One region of the Streptomyces sp. NPDC057638 genome, then DNA from elsewhere that is predicted to be linked to it. Evidence: riboswitches for the same ligand, from Rfam matches in the RefSeq annotation. Region 1 holds a riboswitch; each other region holds the start of a gene.
The links. A riboswitch is a leader RNA that binds a small molecule or an ion and turns the genes downstream of it on or off. The one in region 1 is predicted to bind thiamine pyrophosphate.

Region 2: it holds a riboswitch for thiamine pyrophosphate, as region 1 does, so the genes downstream of both, thiC (phosphomethylpyrimidine synthase ThiC) here and ACFVIM_RS10815 (thiamine ABC transporter substrate binding subunit) in region 1, are expected to answer to the same signal.
Region 3: it holds a riboswitch for thiamine pyrophosphate, as region 1 does, so the genes downstream of both, thiO (glycine oxidase ThiO) here and ACFVIM_RS10815 (thiamine ABC transporter substrate binding subunit) in region 1, are expected to answer to the same signal.

Annotation. Positions count from the first base shown of each region.
Region 1 is NZ_JBHVHF010000054.1:23,955-29,359, forward strand. Features, by position in the region: gene frr (ribosome recycling factor) at 1-314, shown strand, start outside; gene ACFVIM_RS10805 (phosphatidate cytidylyltransferase) at 314-1,465, shown strand; gene rlmN (23S rRNA (adenine(2503)-C(2))-methyltransferase RlmN) at 1,744-2,850, shown strand; TPP riboswitch at 2,926-3,036, shown strand; gene ACFVIM_RS10815 (thiamine ABC transporter substrate binding subunit) at 3,118-4,212, shown strand; gene ACFVIM_RS10820 (ABC transporter permease) at 4,272-5,405, shown strand, end outside.
Region 2 is NZ_JBHVHF010000030.1:12,909-18,313, reverse strand. Features, by position in the region: gene ACFVIM_RS06970 (hypothetical protein) at 1-189, shown strand, start outside; gene thiC (phosphomethylpyrimidine synthase ThiC) at 304-2,088, opposite strand; TPP riboswitch at 2,081-2,231, opposite strand; gene ACFVIM_RS06960 (YibE/F family protein) at 2,506-3,984, shown strand; gene ACFVIM_RS06955 (SsgA family sporulation/cell division regulator) at 4,145-4,585, opposite strand; gene ACFVIM_RS06950 (IclR family transcriptional regulator) at 4,706-5,405, opposite strand, start outside.
Region 3 is NZ_JBHVHF010000200.1:4,661-10,065, reverse strand. Features, by position in the region: gene ACFVIM_RS24035 (thiazole synthase) at 1-565, opposite strand, end outside; gene thiS (sulfur carrier protein ThiS) at 570-821, opposite strand; gene thiO (glycine oxidase ThiO) at 818-2,146, opposite strand; TPP riboswitch at 2,144-2,256, opposite strand; gene ACFVIM_RS24020 (hypothetical protein) at 2,347-2,712, shown strand; gene ACFVIM_RS24015 (NAD(P)/FAD-dependent oxidoreductase) at 2,948-4,123, shown strand; gene ACFVIM_RS24010 (Rv2175c family DNA-binding protein) at 4,247-4,612, shown strand; gene thiE (thiamine phosphate synthase) at 4,904-5,405, shown strand, end outside.

The sequences.
Region 1 (5,405 bases):
TCCGCGACTCGGACCTGGGCGTCAACCCGAGCAACGACGGCAACATCATCCGGGTGGTGTTCCCCGAGCTGACCGAGGAGCGCCGCCGCGAGTTCATCAAGGTCGCCAAGAGCAAGGCCGAGGACTCCCGTATCTCGATCCGTTCCGTGCGCCGCAAGGCCAAGGAGACCATCGACAAGCTGGTCAAGGACGGCGAGGTCGGCGAGGACGAGGGCCGCCGTGGGGAGAAGGAGCTCGACGACACCACCGCGAAGTACGTCGCGCAGGTGGACGAGCTGCTCAAGCACAAGGAATCCGAGCTGCTCGAGGTCTGATGAACGACTCCTCCTGGGGGGCCCCGCCGAGCACCGGCCTCTGGGGACCGCCCGACCAGGGTCCTGCCTCGGCGGGTCCCGCCTACGATGAGCGTGTGGCACAGCAGACTCGGCCCATGCCCATCGTGCCGGACTACCCCGACGACGCAGGTAGAGACGCTGACGGCCGTGACGATCGCGATCGGGGGGCCTCTCACCTGGGCGGCCCCCTCTTCCGCTCCGACTCCCCGCAGGAGCCCATGACCACCCCGCCGACGGGCCCCGACGGGCCCGACCGGGAGCGGGGCGGTGCTGAGCCCCGGCGGGAAGCGGGCCGGGGCGCGGCGCGGGAGAAGAAGAAGGCGGGCCGGGATCTGCGCGCGGCCATAGGGGTCGGCGTGGGTCTCGGCGCGGTCATCGTGGCGGCGCTCTTCGTGGTCAAAGAGGTGTTCGTCGGGGTCGTCGTCGTCGCCGTCGTCGTCGGTCTGTGGGAGCTGACCTCCCGGCTCCAGGAGCGCAAGGGGATCAAGGCGCCGCTGGTGCCGCTCGCCGTCGGTGGCGCCGCCATGGTGGTCGCCGGGTATGTGCGGGGTGCCGAGGGTGCCTGGGTCGCCATGGCGCTCACCACGCTCGCGGTGCTGGTGTGGCGGATGACCGAGCCGCCGGAGGACTACCTCAAGGACGTCACGGCGGGGGTCTTCGCCGCCTTCTACGTCCCGTTCCTCGCCACCTTCGTCACGATGATGCTGGCGGCGGACGACGGCTCCTGGCGGGTGCTGGTCTTCCTGCTGCTGACGGTGGTCAGCGACACCGGCGCGTACGCGGTCGGCTGGCGCTTCGGCCGCCGCAAGCTCGCCCCGCGCATCAGCCCGGGGAAGACCCGTGAGGGCCTCTTCGGCGCCATCGGGTTCGCGATGGCGGCGGGCGCGCTGTGTATGCAGTTCCTGATCGACGGCGGCTCCTGGTGGCAGGGGCTGCTGCTGGGGCTGGCGGTGGCGGTCACCGCCACGCTGGGTGACCTGGGCGAGTCGATGATCAAGCGCGATCTCGGCATCAAGGACATGGGCACCCTGCTGCCGGGGCACGGCGGCATCATGGACCGGCTGGACTCCCTGCTGCCGACCGCGCCTGTGGTGTGGCTGCTGCTGGTGATCTTCGTCGGGTCCGGCTGAGCCGGGTCCGGCTGAGTTGGGTCCGGTTGGGCCGGAGCCGGCCGAGCCGGATCAGGCTGACGGGCCGGGTCCGGTTGAGCCGGATCAGGCTGACGGGCCGGGTCCGGCTGACCGGCCGGTTCGATCCCGGACGTGGCCCGGTCCGGTCGGCCCGGTGGGCGCTCCGGTAGCTGCCGGAAGCCGCCGTGACGGTGCTGACCAGCAGGTTTATCGACGAGGGGCTCGTTATCCACAGGGTGGCGAGCCCCTCTTCGTATCTCTGCGACACTGGTAGGACCATGCCCAAGCCCGGAGAACTCACCTTTGTCGCGCCGCGCGGAGCCAAGAAGCCGCCGCGGCACCTCGCCGACCTCAGCCCCGCGGAGCGCAAGGAGGCCGTCGCCGCCATCGGCGAGAAGCCCTTCCGCGCCAAGCAGCTCTCACAGCACTACTTCGCCCGCTACGCCCATGACCCGGGCCAGTGGACCGACATCCCGGCCGCCGCGCGCGAGCGGCTCGCCGCGGAGCTGCTGCCGGATCTGATGTCGGTCGTCCGCCATGTGTCGTGTGACGAGGACACCACGCGCAAGACGCTCTGGCGGCTCCATGACGGCACGCTGGTCGAGTCGGTGCTGATGCGGTATCCGGACCGGGTGACCATGTGTGTCTCCTCGCAGGCCGGATGCGGGATGAACTGCCCGTTCTGCGCCACGGGCCAGGCGGGTCTCGACCGCAATCTCTCCACCGCCGAGATCGTCCACCAGATCGTGGACGGGATGCGGGCGCTGCGCGACGGAGAGGTGCCCGGCGGGCCCGCGCGGCTGTCGAACATCGTCTTCATGGGCATGGGCGAGCCGCTGGCCAACTACAAGCGGGTGGTGGGCGCGATCCGCAGGCTCACCGACCCGGCGCCCGACGGGATCGGCCTCTCCCAGCGGGGGATCACCGTCTCCACGGTCGGTCTGGTGCCCGCGATGCACCGCTTCGCCGACGAGGGGTTCAGCTGCCGTCTGGCGGTCTCGCTCCACGCGCCGGACGACGAGCTGCGCGACACCCTGGTGCCGGTCAACACCCGCTGGAAGGTCCGCGAGGTGCTGGACGCGGCGTGGGAGTACGCGGAGAGGTCCGGCCGCCGGATCTCCATCGAGTACGCGCTGATCCGTGACATCAACGACCAGGCGTGGCGTGGTGATCTGCTGGGCCGACTGCTCAAGGGCAAGCGGGTCCATGTCAACCTCATCCCGCTCAACCCGACCCCCGGCTCGAAGTGGACCGCCTCCCGTCCCGAGGACGAGAAGGCGTTCGTCCAGGCCATCGCCGCCCATGGGGTGCCGGTGACCGTGCGGGACACCCGCGGCCAGGAGATCGACGGGGCGTGCGGGCAGTTGGCGGCGGCGGAGCGCTGACGCCCCGGACCGTGCGGGAGACCCGGGGCTGCCGGGCCGTCCGGTCGACCTTGTACGCTGTGACGAACATCTGCATATATCCGACAGGGGAGCGCCACAGCGCTGAGAGTGCGGTTCCGGCAGGTCCGCAGACCCTCTGAACCTCGCCCAGGTCATTCTGGGTAGGAAGTTCGGTCATTACTCAAGCTGTTGCGCCCCGTCCGGCCCTCCCCTGGGCCGGGCGGGGCCGCGTCTCTTCCTGGTCATGTCCAGGAGGATGTCAGTCCAGTGAGCACCATCAAGAAGATCACGGTCACCGCGGTCGCCGCCGCGCTCGGGGTCACCACCCTCGCCGCGTGCGGCGGGGACGCGGAGAAGGACGGCGGGTCCAAGGGCGCCGGGTCCACGACCGTCACGCTGGTCAGCCATGAGTCGTTCGCCGTCTCCGAGGCCGTGCTGAAGAAGTTCACCCAGCAGACCGGGTACACGGTCAAGGTGCTCAAGACCGGGGACGCCGGGGCCGCGCTCAACAAGGAGATCCTCACCAAGGGCTCGCCGCAGGGCGATGTGCTGTGGGGCGTGGACAACACCCTGCTCTCCCGCGCGCTCGACAACGGCGTCTTCACCCCCTACCGGGCCACGGGCCTGGACCAGGTCGCGCCCGAGGTCCAGCTGGACCGGGAGCGGAACCGGGTCACCCCCGTCGACACCGGCGATGTCTGCGTCAACTACGACAAGAAGTACTTCGCCGACCGCAAGCTGGCCCCGCCGTCGACCTTCGACGACCTGATCAAGCCCGAGTACCGCGATCTGCTGGTGGTGGAGAACGCGGCCGTCTCCTCGCCCGGTCTCGCCTTCGTCCTCGGCACCGTCGGACGGTACGGCGAGTCCGGCTGGGAGGCGTACTGGAAGAAGCTGAAGGCCAACGGCGTCAAGGTCGTCGACGGCTGGGAGCAGGCGTACAACGAGGAGTTCTCCGGTTCCGCCGGAGGCAAGAAGGCCAAGGCCGACCGGCCGCTGGTCGTCTCGTACGCCTCCAGCCCACCGGTCGAGGTGCTGTACGCCAAGCCGCAGCCGACCGAGGCGCCGACCGGGGTGGCGACGGGTACCTGCTTCCGTCAGATCGAGTTCGCCGGGCTGCTCAAGGGCGCGAAGAACGAGCCGGGTGGCAAGGCGCTGCTCGACTTCCTCATCTCGCGGCCGTTCCAGGAGGACATGCCGCTGAACATGTTCGTCCACCCGGTGGTCAAGGGCGCCACCCTGCCGCCGCTCTTCACCCGCTTCGGCGCGGTCGTGGAGAAGCCGGAGACGGTCAGCCCCGACGCCATCGCCGAGAACCGGGAGCAGTGGGTCAGGTCGTGGTCCTCGCTCGTCGTGAAGTAGTTCCAGGCGCGGCCGGGCGGCTCGCGGACCGTCGTGGGGCGGCCGCCCGGCTGGCCCTGATGGCGGTCCCGGCCGTCTTCTTCGCGCTCTTCTTCGCCTACCCCGTGGCCGCGATCACCGGCCGCGGGCTGATGGCCGACGGGGTGTGGCAGTTCGGCCGGATCGGGGAGGTGCTGGGGCGGTCCGACCTCCAGCGGGTGCTCTGGTTCACCACCTGGCAGGCGCTGGCCTCCACCGCGCTCACTCTGGTGATCGCGCTGCCGGGCGCCTATGTCCTGGCCCGCTACGACTTTCCCGGGCGGCGGCTGCTGCGGGCGGTGGTGACGGTTCCGTTCGTCCTGCCGACCGTGGTCGTGGGCAGCGCCTTCCTGGCGCTGCTGGGGCGCGGCGGGCTGCTCGACGAGGTGTGGGGCGTCCGGCTCGACACCACCGTCTGGGCCATCCTGCTGGCCCATGTCTTCTTCAACTACGCCGTGGTTGTGCGGACCGTCGGCGGACTGTGGGCGCAGCTCGACCCGCGGCAGGAGGAGGCCGCCCGGGTGCTCGGCGCCGGGCGGCTGGCCGCCTGGGCCCGGGTGACGCTGCCCGCGCTGGCGCCCGCCCTGGCCGCCGCCGCGCTGATGGTCTTCCTCTTCACCTTCACCTCCTTCGGTGTGGTGCAGATCCTGGGCGGCCCCGGGTTCGCCACCCTGGAGGTGGAGATCTACCGGCAGACCGCCCAGTTGCTGGATCTGCCCACCGCCGCCGTGCTCACGCTGGTGCAGTTCGCCGCCGTCGGCACGGTGCTCGCCGTCCACGCCCGTACGGTACGGAGGCGGGAGGGCGCGCTACGGCTGGTCGACCCGGCGCTCACGGCGCGCACGCCGCGCGGAGCGGGGCAGTGGGCGCTGCTCGGCGGTGTCCTCACCACCGTGGTGCTGCTGTTGCTGACGCCCCTCGCGGTCCTGGTGGAACGGTCCTTCGCCACGCCCGACGGCTATGGCCTCGACTACTACCGCGCCCTGACCTCGAACGAGTCCAGTGGTGGCGCCTTCCTCGTGCCGCCGATCCACGCGATCGGCAACTCGCTCCAGTACACGGCCGTGGCCACCGCCATCGCGGTCGTCGTCGGCGGGCTCGCGGCCGCCGCGCTCACCCGCCGGGCCGGACGGCTGACCCGGGGCTTCGACGCGCTGCTGATGCTGCCGCTCGGG
Region 2 (5,405 bases), on a different contig from region 1:
GAGGATCCCCACGCCCACCCGCTCTCCCAGGCGCCACCACGCCCGGTGGAGCGCACCGCCACCGAGGGGTACGACGGGCCGGACTACTCCGGTCCGGACGAGGGCGGGTCACCGGGCCAGCGGCCCAGCTTCACCAGCCCGGACTTCACCAGCAAGGAGTTCGGCGGCGGCGAGGGCCGCCCGGAGTGAATCCCGGCCCACCGGGCGGCGGCGAGCGCCGCCCGGTGGGCTCGGCAGCGGATCCGCCCCCCTGCCGCGCCGGTAGGCGGGAGGCGGGTCGGTCCCGTACTCGGTTGGACGGTGCTATTCGGCCATCGGCAGATAGACCCGGTTACCGGAGGCGGCGAACTCCTTGGACTTCTGGAGCATGCCCTCGGCGATCTCCGTGTCCGAACCTTCGGCCGCGTCACCGCCGAACTGCTCGGTGATGCTCCTGCTGATCTTCATCGAGCAGAACTTCGGCCCGCACATGGAACAGAAGTGCGCGGTCTTCGCCGGCTCGGCCGGCAGCGTCTCATCATGGAACTCCCTCGCCGTGTCGGGGTCGAGGGCCAGATTGAACTGGTCCTCCCAGCGGAATTCGAAGCGCGCGTCGGAGAGCGCGTCATCCCACTCCTGGGCACCCGGGTGCCCCTTCGCCAGATCGGCCGCGTGCGCGGCGATCTTGTAGGTGATGACGCCCGTCTTCACATCGTCACGGTTGGGCAGACCGAGATGCTCCTTGGGCGTCACGTAGCAGAGCATCGCCGTGCCCCACCAGGCGATCATCGCCGCGCCGATGCCGGAGGTGATGTGGTCATAGGCGGGCGCGATGTCCGTCGTCAGCGGGCCGAGCGTGTAGAACGGGGCCTCCTCGCAGATCTCCTGCTGGAGGTCGATGTTCTCCTTGATCTTGTGCATCGGGACATGACCGGGGCCCTCGATCATCGTCTGTACCTGGAAACGCTTGGCGATGGTGTTGAGTTCCCCGAGCGTGCGCAACTCGGCGAACTGTGCCTCGTCGTTGGCATCCGCGATCGAGCCGGGCCGCAGGCCGTCACCGAGCGAGTAGGTGACGTCGTACGCGGCGAGAATCTCGCACAGCTCCTCGAAGTTCTCGTACAGGAACGACTCCTTGTGGTGCGCCAGACACCACGCCGCCATGATCGAGCCGCCGCGCGAGACGATCCCGGTCTTGCGACGGGCGGTGAGCGGCACGTACCGCAGCAGCACCCCCGCGTGGACCGTCATGTAGTCCACGCCCTGTTCCGCCTGCTCGATGACGGTGTCCTTGTAGATCTCCCAGGTCAGCTCCTCGGCCTTGCCGTCGACCTTCTCCAGCGCCTGGTAGAGCGGCACCGTGCCGATCGGCACCGGCGAATTGCGCAGCACCCACTCCCGGGTGGTGTGGATATTGCGCCCGGTGGACAGGTCCATCACGGTGTCGGCGCCCCAGCGGGTCGCCCAGGTCATCTTCTCCACCTCCTCCTCGATGGAGGAGGTGACGGCGGAGTTGCCGATGTTGGCGTTCACCTTCACCAGGAACCTCTTGCCGATGATCATCGGCTCGATCTCCGGGTGGTTGACGTTGGCGGGGAGCACCGCGCGGCCCGCCGCGATCTCCTCCCGCACCACCTCGGGGGAGACGTTCTCCCGGACGGCGACGTACTCCATCTCCGGGGTGATCTCCCCCCGGCGGGCGTACGCGAGCTGAGTCACCGGGCGGCCCTCACGCCCGCGCCGGGGCTGACGCGGACGCCCCGGGAAGACGGCGTCGAGGTTGCGCAGACCGCCGCGCGGTGAGGTGTGCTTGATGCCGTCGTCCTCGGGGCGGACCGGGCGGCCCGCGTACTCCTCGGTATCGCCCCGGCCGATGATCCAGTTCTCACGGAGCGGCGGCAGTCCCCTCCGTACGTCCGTCTCGATCCCGGGATCGGTATACGGACCGGAGGTGTCGTACAGCGTCACGTCCTTGCCGTTGGTGAGGTGCACCCGGCGGACGGGCACCTGGAGGTCGGGGCGAGAGCCCTGGACATACCCCTTGTGCCAGCCCGGCGTGCGCCCGTCGGCCTGGTCGACGGCAGGCGTGTGTGCGTCCTGAACGGTCATGAGACCTACTCCCTACGCCGGCATTACCCGGTAACAGGTTCGGCGGTCGACGCGGCCATATCCGCGATGGCCGTCTTCCCGACGGCCGGTGCGGAGGTCAGCGCCCTCTCAGCCCGGTGCCCCGAGCTCCCGCGTGTGCAAAGTGCCCCCACGCTAGCGCCCTCTTTGGCGTGCTGAACAGAGGCCCCCCGCCGTTCTTGCGATGATCGGTCGGTGACGCCTTCGCCACCCGACCCCCCACCCCCGCCCATGGACCCGCCCTGGGACCGGCGGCAGGGACAGCCGCCGCACCCGCGGCCTCCCTCGCCTCCGGAGCCCGCGCCCGGGATCCCGTCGCCCACGACGGCCCCCGCGCCCCACCCCGGCCACGGTCACGGCCCCGCACAGGACCACGGCCCTCCCCCCGCGCACGGAAACATGCCCGCACCCACGCGGGGACCGACGCAGGGGCACAACCACGGCCCCGCCCACGGGCATGAACCCAGCCACGGTCACGCACACGGCCACAGCCATGGGCATACGCACTCCCACGGCCCCGCGACGCCGGTCTCGCGCCATCTGCGCAAGGTGATCGCCGCCGTGCTGGTGCCCTTCGCCGCCGCTGTCGCCGTCGGGCTGCTGGTGCTCTGGCCCGGTGGCTCCGCCGACCACAAGCCCACCGGCGTGGGCTTCGACCGGCAGACCGAGGAGGCCCGGGTGGCCTCGGTGCAGCAGATCGACTGCCGGAAGGTGAACGCGGGTCAGGTGCCACCGACCGGTGACACCAGCACACCCCAGGGCCGCGAGGCCGTCAACTCCCAGCGCGGCAGCTGTGGAAAAGCGACGATCGAGGTCACCACCGGCCCTCATACGGGCCGTACCTTCACCGAGATCGTCCAGCCGGACGCCCCTCGTCAACTGCGGCAGGGGCAGGAGGTGGTGGTGGCCTACGCCCCGGACGCGCCGCGGGAACTCCAGTACGCGGTGATCGATCTGGACCGTACGGTTCCGTTGGCGCTGCTCGCCGGGATCTTCGCCCTCGCGGTGGTGCTGGTGGGTCGGATGCGCGGGGTGATGGCCCTGATCGCGCTCGCCACCTCGTTCGCCATCCTGACGCTCTTCATCCTTCCCGCGATCCTGGAAGGCTCCAATCCGCTGGTCGTCGCGGTGATCGGGGCGAGCGCCATCATGCTGATCGCCCTCTACACCTGCCATGGGCTCAACGCGCGTACCTCGGTGGCGGTGCTCGGCACCCTGGTCTCGCTGCTGCTGATCGGGCTGCTCGGCTCGTTCTTCGTCGGCTGGGCGCTGCTGAGCGGCAACACCGACGACAACACCGGTCTGATCCACGGCCTCTATCCGAAGATCGATATGAGCGGACTGCTGCTGGCGGGCATCATCATCGGCTCGCTCGGTGTCCTCGACGATGTCACGGTGACCCAGACCTCCGCCGTCTGGGAGTTGCGCCAGGCCGACCCGACGATGGGTCCCCGCGCGCTCTACCGGGCCGGGATCCGCATCGGCCGGGACCATATCGCGTCCGTGGTCAACACCCTGGTCCTGGCCTACGCGGGCGCCGCGCTCCCCCTGCTGCTGCTCTTCTCGATCGCCCGCAGCGGTGTGGGCGCGGTCGCCAACAGCGAGTTGGTGGCCGAGGAGATCGTCCGTACCCTGATCGGCTCGATCGGACTGGTCGCCTCCGTCCCGGTGACCACGGCCCTCGCGGCCCTCGTGGTCTGCGCGGACCGCCCCTCCTCACTCCCGCCGGGCCCCTCCCCCACCGCGCCCGTGACCCCCGTCCCGGACGGCGGTACAGGTACGCCTACGGGGCGGGGGATGCCCCTGACCCGTACGGGGCTCCCAGGGCTGAAGTCCCTCCCGGGACGCAGCGGCACGGGCCGCCGCCGCAAACGGTGAGACCTGGCCGGGGAGCGTGCCGCACACGGTGAACCCGGCGCGCGGCGAGCCGACCGCACCCGGCGCCGGTGGCCGACCGGCCCGGGGCGGCGGCCCCACCGATCCACTCCCGGCCCGATCCGCCCGCGGCGGTGCCGGTCCGCCCGAGACCGGCACCGTCTCAGCCCGCGTTCTCCTCCGTCTCGGCCAGGATGTTCCGCAACGCCTTGTCGAGACACCCCTCGAAATCCCCGTGCGCCCGCTCCTGTCCCAGCGGCACCAGCTTGTCGGTGCGGTCGAGGAAGGCGACCACTGGTGCCGCGCTGACCTGGAAGAGCGCCCGGTCGGCGCCCACCTGGAGCCGGATCGCGATATCGGCCAGCTCCTCCGGCCCGGTCGGGGCGACCCGCACATCCCCGTCCCCACTCGGCCCGAGGATCCCGTCCATCAGCAGATCACGGCCGAAAGCCCAGGTCACCGGCGCGTCACCGGGTAGATGGAAGGTCATCCGCACGGCGTACGGATCCTCCGTCTCGTAACGGAGCTCCACCGGGATCCGGAACGAGAGCTCCTCGGAGACAAGGAAGCTCATCAGGACCTCGGCTTGGACCGACTCGCGCATCGTGTACCCCGCAGTGAAGAATGCCTACTGAAAGCTTGTCAAAAACGGCCAGGATTCATCCCTCTGACCCTCTTGCCACAATCGTGCTCCACGCGCTAGAGGACTACAAGGAGTGATTTTTCAGATACTGATAGAGAGCGAGAGGACGTTAAGCAGCTCCCCCACCCCTTTGCGTAGCTGCTCGACCGCGGGGAGCAATCTCTGCTCCTGATGGATGGGTAGAGAAATGGCCATCGCCGCCGCCGTGGAACCGGCGGTGATCGGGATCGCGGCGCATACCGTTCCCAGCGCGTACTCCTGGCGCTCGAAGACCGGCTGCATCCGGCCCATGGTGGAGAGCCGTTCCAGCAGACCGCGCTGGTCGGCGACGGAGTACCGGGTGACCGGCTGGATGGGATGGCGGTCCAGATGATCCTGGCGGGCCTTCTCATCGAGCTGGCTGAGCAGACACTGCCCGATGGCGTGGGCATGGCCGGTCTCACGGAAGTCGGCCCACTGCTCGACGGCCGGGGCGTAGGGGCTGTCGGCGTAGGCGACGACTTCGATCTCCCCCTCGCGGTAGAGGGCGAAATAGACCGGCACCCCGATGGCGTCCCGCCAGTGGGCCAGCGTCTCCTCCAGCCTGCTGCGACGATTCTGCACAGCTCCGGCGACGACCAGTTTGCCCACCGCGCCACCGAGGACGAACACCCCCTTCTCCCGGCGGAGATAGTCCTCGTGGGTGAGGGTGCGCAGCAGGTGGTAGGCGGTGGGAAGGGAGATCCGGGCCTCCCGGGCGAGCTGTTTCGCGGGCGCCCCGTCCGGGTGGGACGCGGCGGCC
Region 3 (5,405 bases), on a different contig from region 1:
TCCCCGCACCCGCGTCGAGCACCACCGGCACCCCGGCCCGCTCCACGATCAACTGGAAGTTGTGCGGGTTGCGGATGCCGAGACCGGAGCCGATGGGCGAGCCGAGGGGCATGATCGCCGCGCAGCCGACGTCCTCCAGCTTCCGCGCCAGCACGGGGTCGTCATTGGTGTACGGAAGGACCGTGAACCCGTCATCGACGAGGGTCTCCGCCGCGTCCAGCAGTTCGACGGGGTCGGGGAGCAGGGTGCGCTCATCGGCCACGACCTCCAGTTTGATCCAGTCCGTCCCGAGGGCCTCCCGGGCCAGCCGGGCGGTCAGCACGGCCTCGCCCGCCGTGAAGCAGCCCGCCGTGTTGGGCAGCACCCGGATGCCGAGCCGCTCCAGTACGGACAGCACCGAGCCCTGGACGGTGGGGTCGACCCGGCGCATCGCGACGGTGGTCAGTTCGGTGCCGCTGGCGACGAGGACACGTTCCATGACCTCCAGGCTGGGCGCGCCGCCGGTGCCCATGATCAGCCGGGAGTCGAAGGTGGTGTCACCGATGGTGAGACGGTCGTCGGACATCGGCTCAGCCTCCCTGGACGGCGGTGAGGACCTCGACCCGGTCGCCGTCGCCGAGGAGGGTGCCGGGCCACTCGCCCCGGGGGACGACCGTCTCGTTGACGGCGGCCGCGATACCGGTGGGCGGCTCGGCGGGGTCGCCCTCCGGCGCGGTGCCGGGCCCCCGCGTGACGTCGGCGATGAGATGGTCCAGCGTCGTACCACGGGCGAGTTCATGACGCGCGCCGTTGACGGAGATCACGACGGACACACTGGTCATACGGGCTGCTCCTGGGGAAAGTGCCGCTCGGTCGCATCCGTGTCGCCGGATGAGAAGCGGAGAGGGGAGAAGGGCAGGGCCTCGGACGGGAGTGCGCCGTCGGTCAGCGCGGTGGCCATCGCGTCGCCGGTGACGGGGGTGAGGAGCACCCCGTTGCGGTAGTGGCCGGTGGCCAGGTGGAGGCCGGGCAGCGCGGTGGGGCCCAGCAGGGGCGCGTTGTCGGGTGAGGCGGGGCGCAGCCCGGCGCGCGTCTCCGTCAGCGGGAGTTCGGTGATGCCGGGCACCAGCTCATGCGCGTCCCGCAGCAGTTCGTAGACACCGCCCGCCGTGACGGAGGTGTCCCAGCCCTGTTCCTCACTGGTCGCCCCGACGACCAGCTCGCCGTTCTCGCGCGGCACCAGATAGACATGCCCGCCGCGCACCACCGCGCGGATCGTCCGGGAGAGGAAGGGGGCGTACGGACGGGGAACGGCCAGCCGCAGCACCTGCCCCTTCACGGGGCGCACCGGGGGCACCACCGCGTCGGGCAGCCCCTCCAGGCGTCCGCTCAGGCTGCCGCCCGCGATGACCACCTGTCCGGCGGGGAGTTCGGTGCCGTCGGCGAGGCGGGCGCCGACCGCGCGGTCCCGGCTGACCAGCAGCCGCGCGGCCCAGTCGCGGCGGAAGGTCACCCCGGCCCGCGCGCAGGCGGTGACCAGCGCGGCCGCCAGCCGCCGCGGGTCCACCTGGTGGTCACCGTCGACCCGTAGCCCGCCCCGGACGCCCGGCGCGAGCATCGGCTCCAGACGGCGGCACTCCCGGCCGGTCAGCCAGGCCGACTCCAGGCCGCAGCGCTGCTGGAGGGCGTGGAGTTCCCGCAGATGGGCGCGGTCGTCGGCGTCGAGGGCGATGGCGAGGGTGCCACAGGTGCGGTAGTCGATCCGCCGCCCGCTCGCCTCCTCCAGTTCGGTGGTGAAGGCGGGGTAGCGGCGGGCGGATTCCAGGGTGAGGGAGAGCAGGGTCTCCTCGCCGTAGTGGAGTTCGGTGACGGCGGCGAGCATGCCCGCCGCGACCTGGGCGGCGCCACCGCCCGGCTCCGAGTCGGCGAGGGTCACCGCGAGCCCCTTCTGGGCGGCGCGCCACGCGGTGACCAGTCCGATGATCCCGCCGCCGATCACCAGGACGTCGGTGGCGCGGGGGGTCCGGGCCCGCCGGCGGAGGGGTGCTCGCGCCGGGTCCTCACGGGGCGGGTCCTCGCGCGCCTGTTCCTCGCGGGGCGGGTCGGCGTCTCGTGCCGGGGGTGCCTGAGGAGTGCCGGTGTCGCTGGCGGTGTTGACAGGGTGCATGGGCGATCAGCTCCTCCCTTCGCCGGTATGACCCGGATCAGGTTCGTACGGTCGGAGGCCGGCCAGCCTCCCTCTCAGCCCGGTCCGTCCGGGCTCCCGCGAGTGCTCTACGGTGGCCACCCTAACCTCCGCCGCCGGGCCGCCGTAAGGCGCGGTGGCGCCGCCGTGACCTCCGTACCCACGAGCCAAGGAGCAGCGCTGTGGCTGGATCCCGCCGATCACTCCGATCCCTTGACGGGCTTGTCCTCGCGCCGGTCGCCGACCAGGCGCCCGGCCAGGTCGGTACCGGCACCCGCTTCACCTACCACGAGGAGGCGGACCGGATCTGGGCCGAGTACGCCGGTGGTGACGTGGTCCGCGGTCATCTGGTGGGCACCCGGGACGGGGACCGGATCGACTTCCGCTATGTGCAGTTGCGGACGGACGGCACCACCGCCTCCGGCCACTGTGTCTCCACCGTGGTGGAGCTGCCCGACGGCCGGGTGCGACTGGAGGAGAGCTGGGAGTGGGAGTCCCAGGAGGGCAGCGGGACGAGCGTGGTGGAGGAGCTGCCGCGCACGGGGTGACCGGCGAGGCGTGCCCGTCCTGCGGGGCGGCTTGCCCCGTTTCACCCGTGTGCGGGCCGTACGCGCGCGGCCCGGGGCCGTCGGGCCGGTGGGCCCGGGAGCCCAGGACACTGGGGATTCGACCGGGCTGTCCCACCCTCCATCGTCTGATGATGCGTCAGATGCGTAAGGTGGTCATGTGAGCGATCAGCCAGATGAGCAGCGGACACGGCGCGTGGTCGTCGTCGGAGCGGGCATGGCGGGCGTGCAGACCGCCGTCGCCCTGAGGGAACAGGGGTTCACCGGCCCCCTCACCCTGATCGGGGCCGAGCCCCACCAGCCCTATGACCGGCCACCCCTGTCCAAGGCCGTCCTGCTCGGCTCGGCCGAGGGCTCGGCCTTCGAGATCGACTTCGAGGAGCTGGGGATCGAGCTGCGGCTCGGCCGCGAGGTCACCGGGGTACGCGCCGCGGAGCACGAACTGGACACCGAGGCCGGGCCGGTCCCGTACGACGTCCTCGTCATCGCCACGGGCGCGCGGCCGCTCACCCTGCCCGGCAGCGAGACCGTGCCCGGGGTCCATCTGCTGCGCACCCTCGACGACGCCGAGCGGCTGCGGCCGGTCCTCGCCGCGAAGCACGACATCGTGGTCGTGGGCGCGGGCTGGATCGGTGCCGAGTTCGCGACGGCCGCGCGGGCCGCCGGATGCGCGGTCACCGTGGTGGAGGCCGCCGACCGGCCGCTCCCCGGCGCGCTGCCCGCCGAGATCACCGCGCCGATGGCCGACTGGTACGCGGAGTACGGGGTGGACCTGCTCACCGGGGCCCGGGTCGCCACCGTCGAACCCGGGACGGTCGTCCTCGACGACGGACGGAGGCTGGCCGCCCAGGCCGTGGTCGTCGGTGTCGGCGCCCGCCCCGCCACCGGTTGGCTCACCGGCTCCGGCGTCGAGACCGGGCCCGACGGCGCGATCACCGCCGACGCCCAGCTGCGCACCTCACAGCCCGATGTGTACGCGGTGGGGGACTGCGCCTCCTTCCCCTCCGCCCGCTATGGCCGCAGGCTCCTGGTCCACCACTGGGACAACGCCCTCCAGGGGCCCCGGACGGTCGCCGCCAACGTGCTGGCCGCCGCGTCCGGCGAGCCGCTCCAGAGCTATGACCCGGTGCCGTACTTCTGGTCCGAGCAGTTCGGCCGCTTCGTGCAGTACGCCGGTGACCACGCGGACGCCGACACCACCGTGTGGCGGGGGGCCCCGGACGGCGAGGGCTGGTCGGTGCTCTGGCTGCGCGAGGGCGCCCTGGTGGCCGTGCTCGCGGTGGGTCGTCCCCGTGACCTGGCCCAGGGCCGCAAGCTGATGCTGGCGGGGGCGAGGCTGGATCCCGAGCGTGCCGCGGACGCCGCCCTCCCCCTGAAGGCGGCCTCGGCCTGAGCCGGACCGGAATCCGTTTCACCCGCGCTGACCAGCGATGTCACCCGAAGGCACGCCGCCGCGACGGGCGTGTCCCCCGGCCCCCCGCTACCGACTGTCAGTCCCAGATGGCAGGCTTGTCCCGTGACCGAGATTGACGCAAAGATCGACGCCCTCGTCCCCGCCTGGCTCACTCTCCCCGATATCGCGGAGATGCTCGATGTCGAGGTGACGCGTGTGCGGCAGCTGGTGAAGGAAGGCCAGCTGATCGCCGTACGCCGGGGAGAGAACCGGGTGCTTCAGGTGCCCGCCGCCTTCATCAGCGACTCCAAGGTGGTCAAGGGTCTCTCCGGCACCCTGACGCTGCTGAGGGACGACGGCTTCAGCGACGAGGAGATGCTGGAGTGGCTCTTCACCGCTGATGAGTCCCTGCCGGGTACCCCCGCGCAGGCGCTCAGTGAGAATCGCGGGACGGAAGTGAAGCGCCGGGCGCAGGCCCTCGCGGTCTGACGAGGCGGTTCTTCTCCCCAGGCTCCACCCGGGGGTGCCCCCAGCCTTGATGGGGGCACCCCCGAGGGGGAGCCGGGGGGACGGTGCCCCAGGATGGGCGTGCTCGATCACTCGTTCCTCGTGATCTCCGCGCGACTCAGCTGAGACTCCGCCGGGCCCGCGCCCGGAGGTGCCCTCGGCGCGCCCCTTGGGGCCGGAACCGCGGTGGCGACCCGATCACGCGGAGACCGGACCGATTCACGCGGTGCGCGGACGCCCGCGTACCGCTCACCACCCTGGGGGGATCTCATCATGTCCACGACCCGTGCCCGGCTGGCCGACGCGCGTCTCTACCTCTGCACGGACGCCCGCCGGGACCGGGGCGACCTCGCCGCGTTCCTGGACGCGGTCCTCTCCAGCGGGGTCGACATCGTCCAGCTGCGGGAGAAGGGGATGGAGGCCGCCGAGGAGCTGGAGCACCTCCAGGTCTTCGCCGACGCCTGCCGACGCCACGGCGCGCTGCTCGCCGTCAACGACCGCGCGGATGTCGCCCACGCCATCGGCTCCGACGTCCTCCATCTCGGCCAGGGCGATCTGCCGGTCCCCGCCGCCCGTGCCATCCTCGGTGACGAGGTCCTGATCGGCCGCTCCACGCATGCCGAGGCCGAGGCGGCGAGCGCCGCCGTCACCCCGGGCGTGGACTACTTCTGCACCGGTCCCTGCTGGCCCACCCCGACCAAGCCCGGACGCCACGCCCCCGGACTCGACCTCGTGCGCTTCACGGCCTCCCTGGGTACCGACCGCCCCTGGTTCG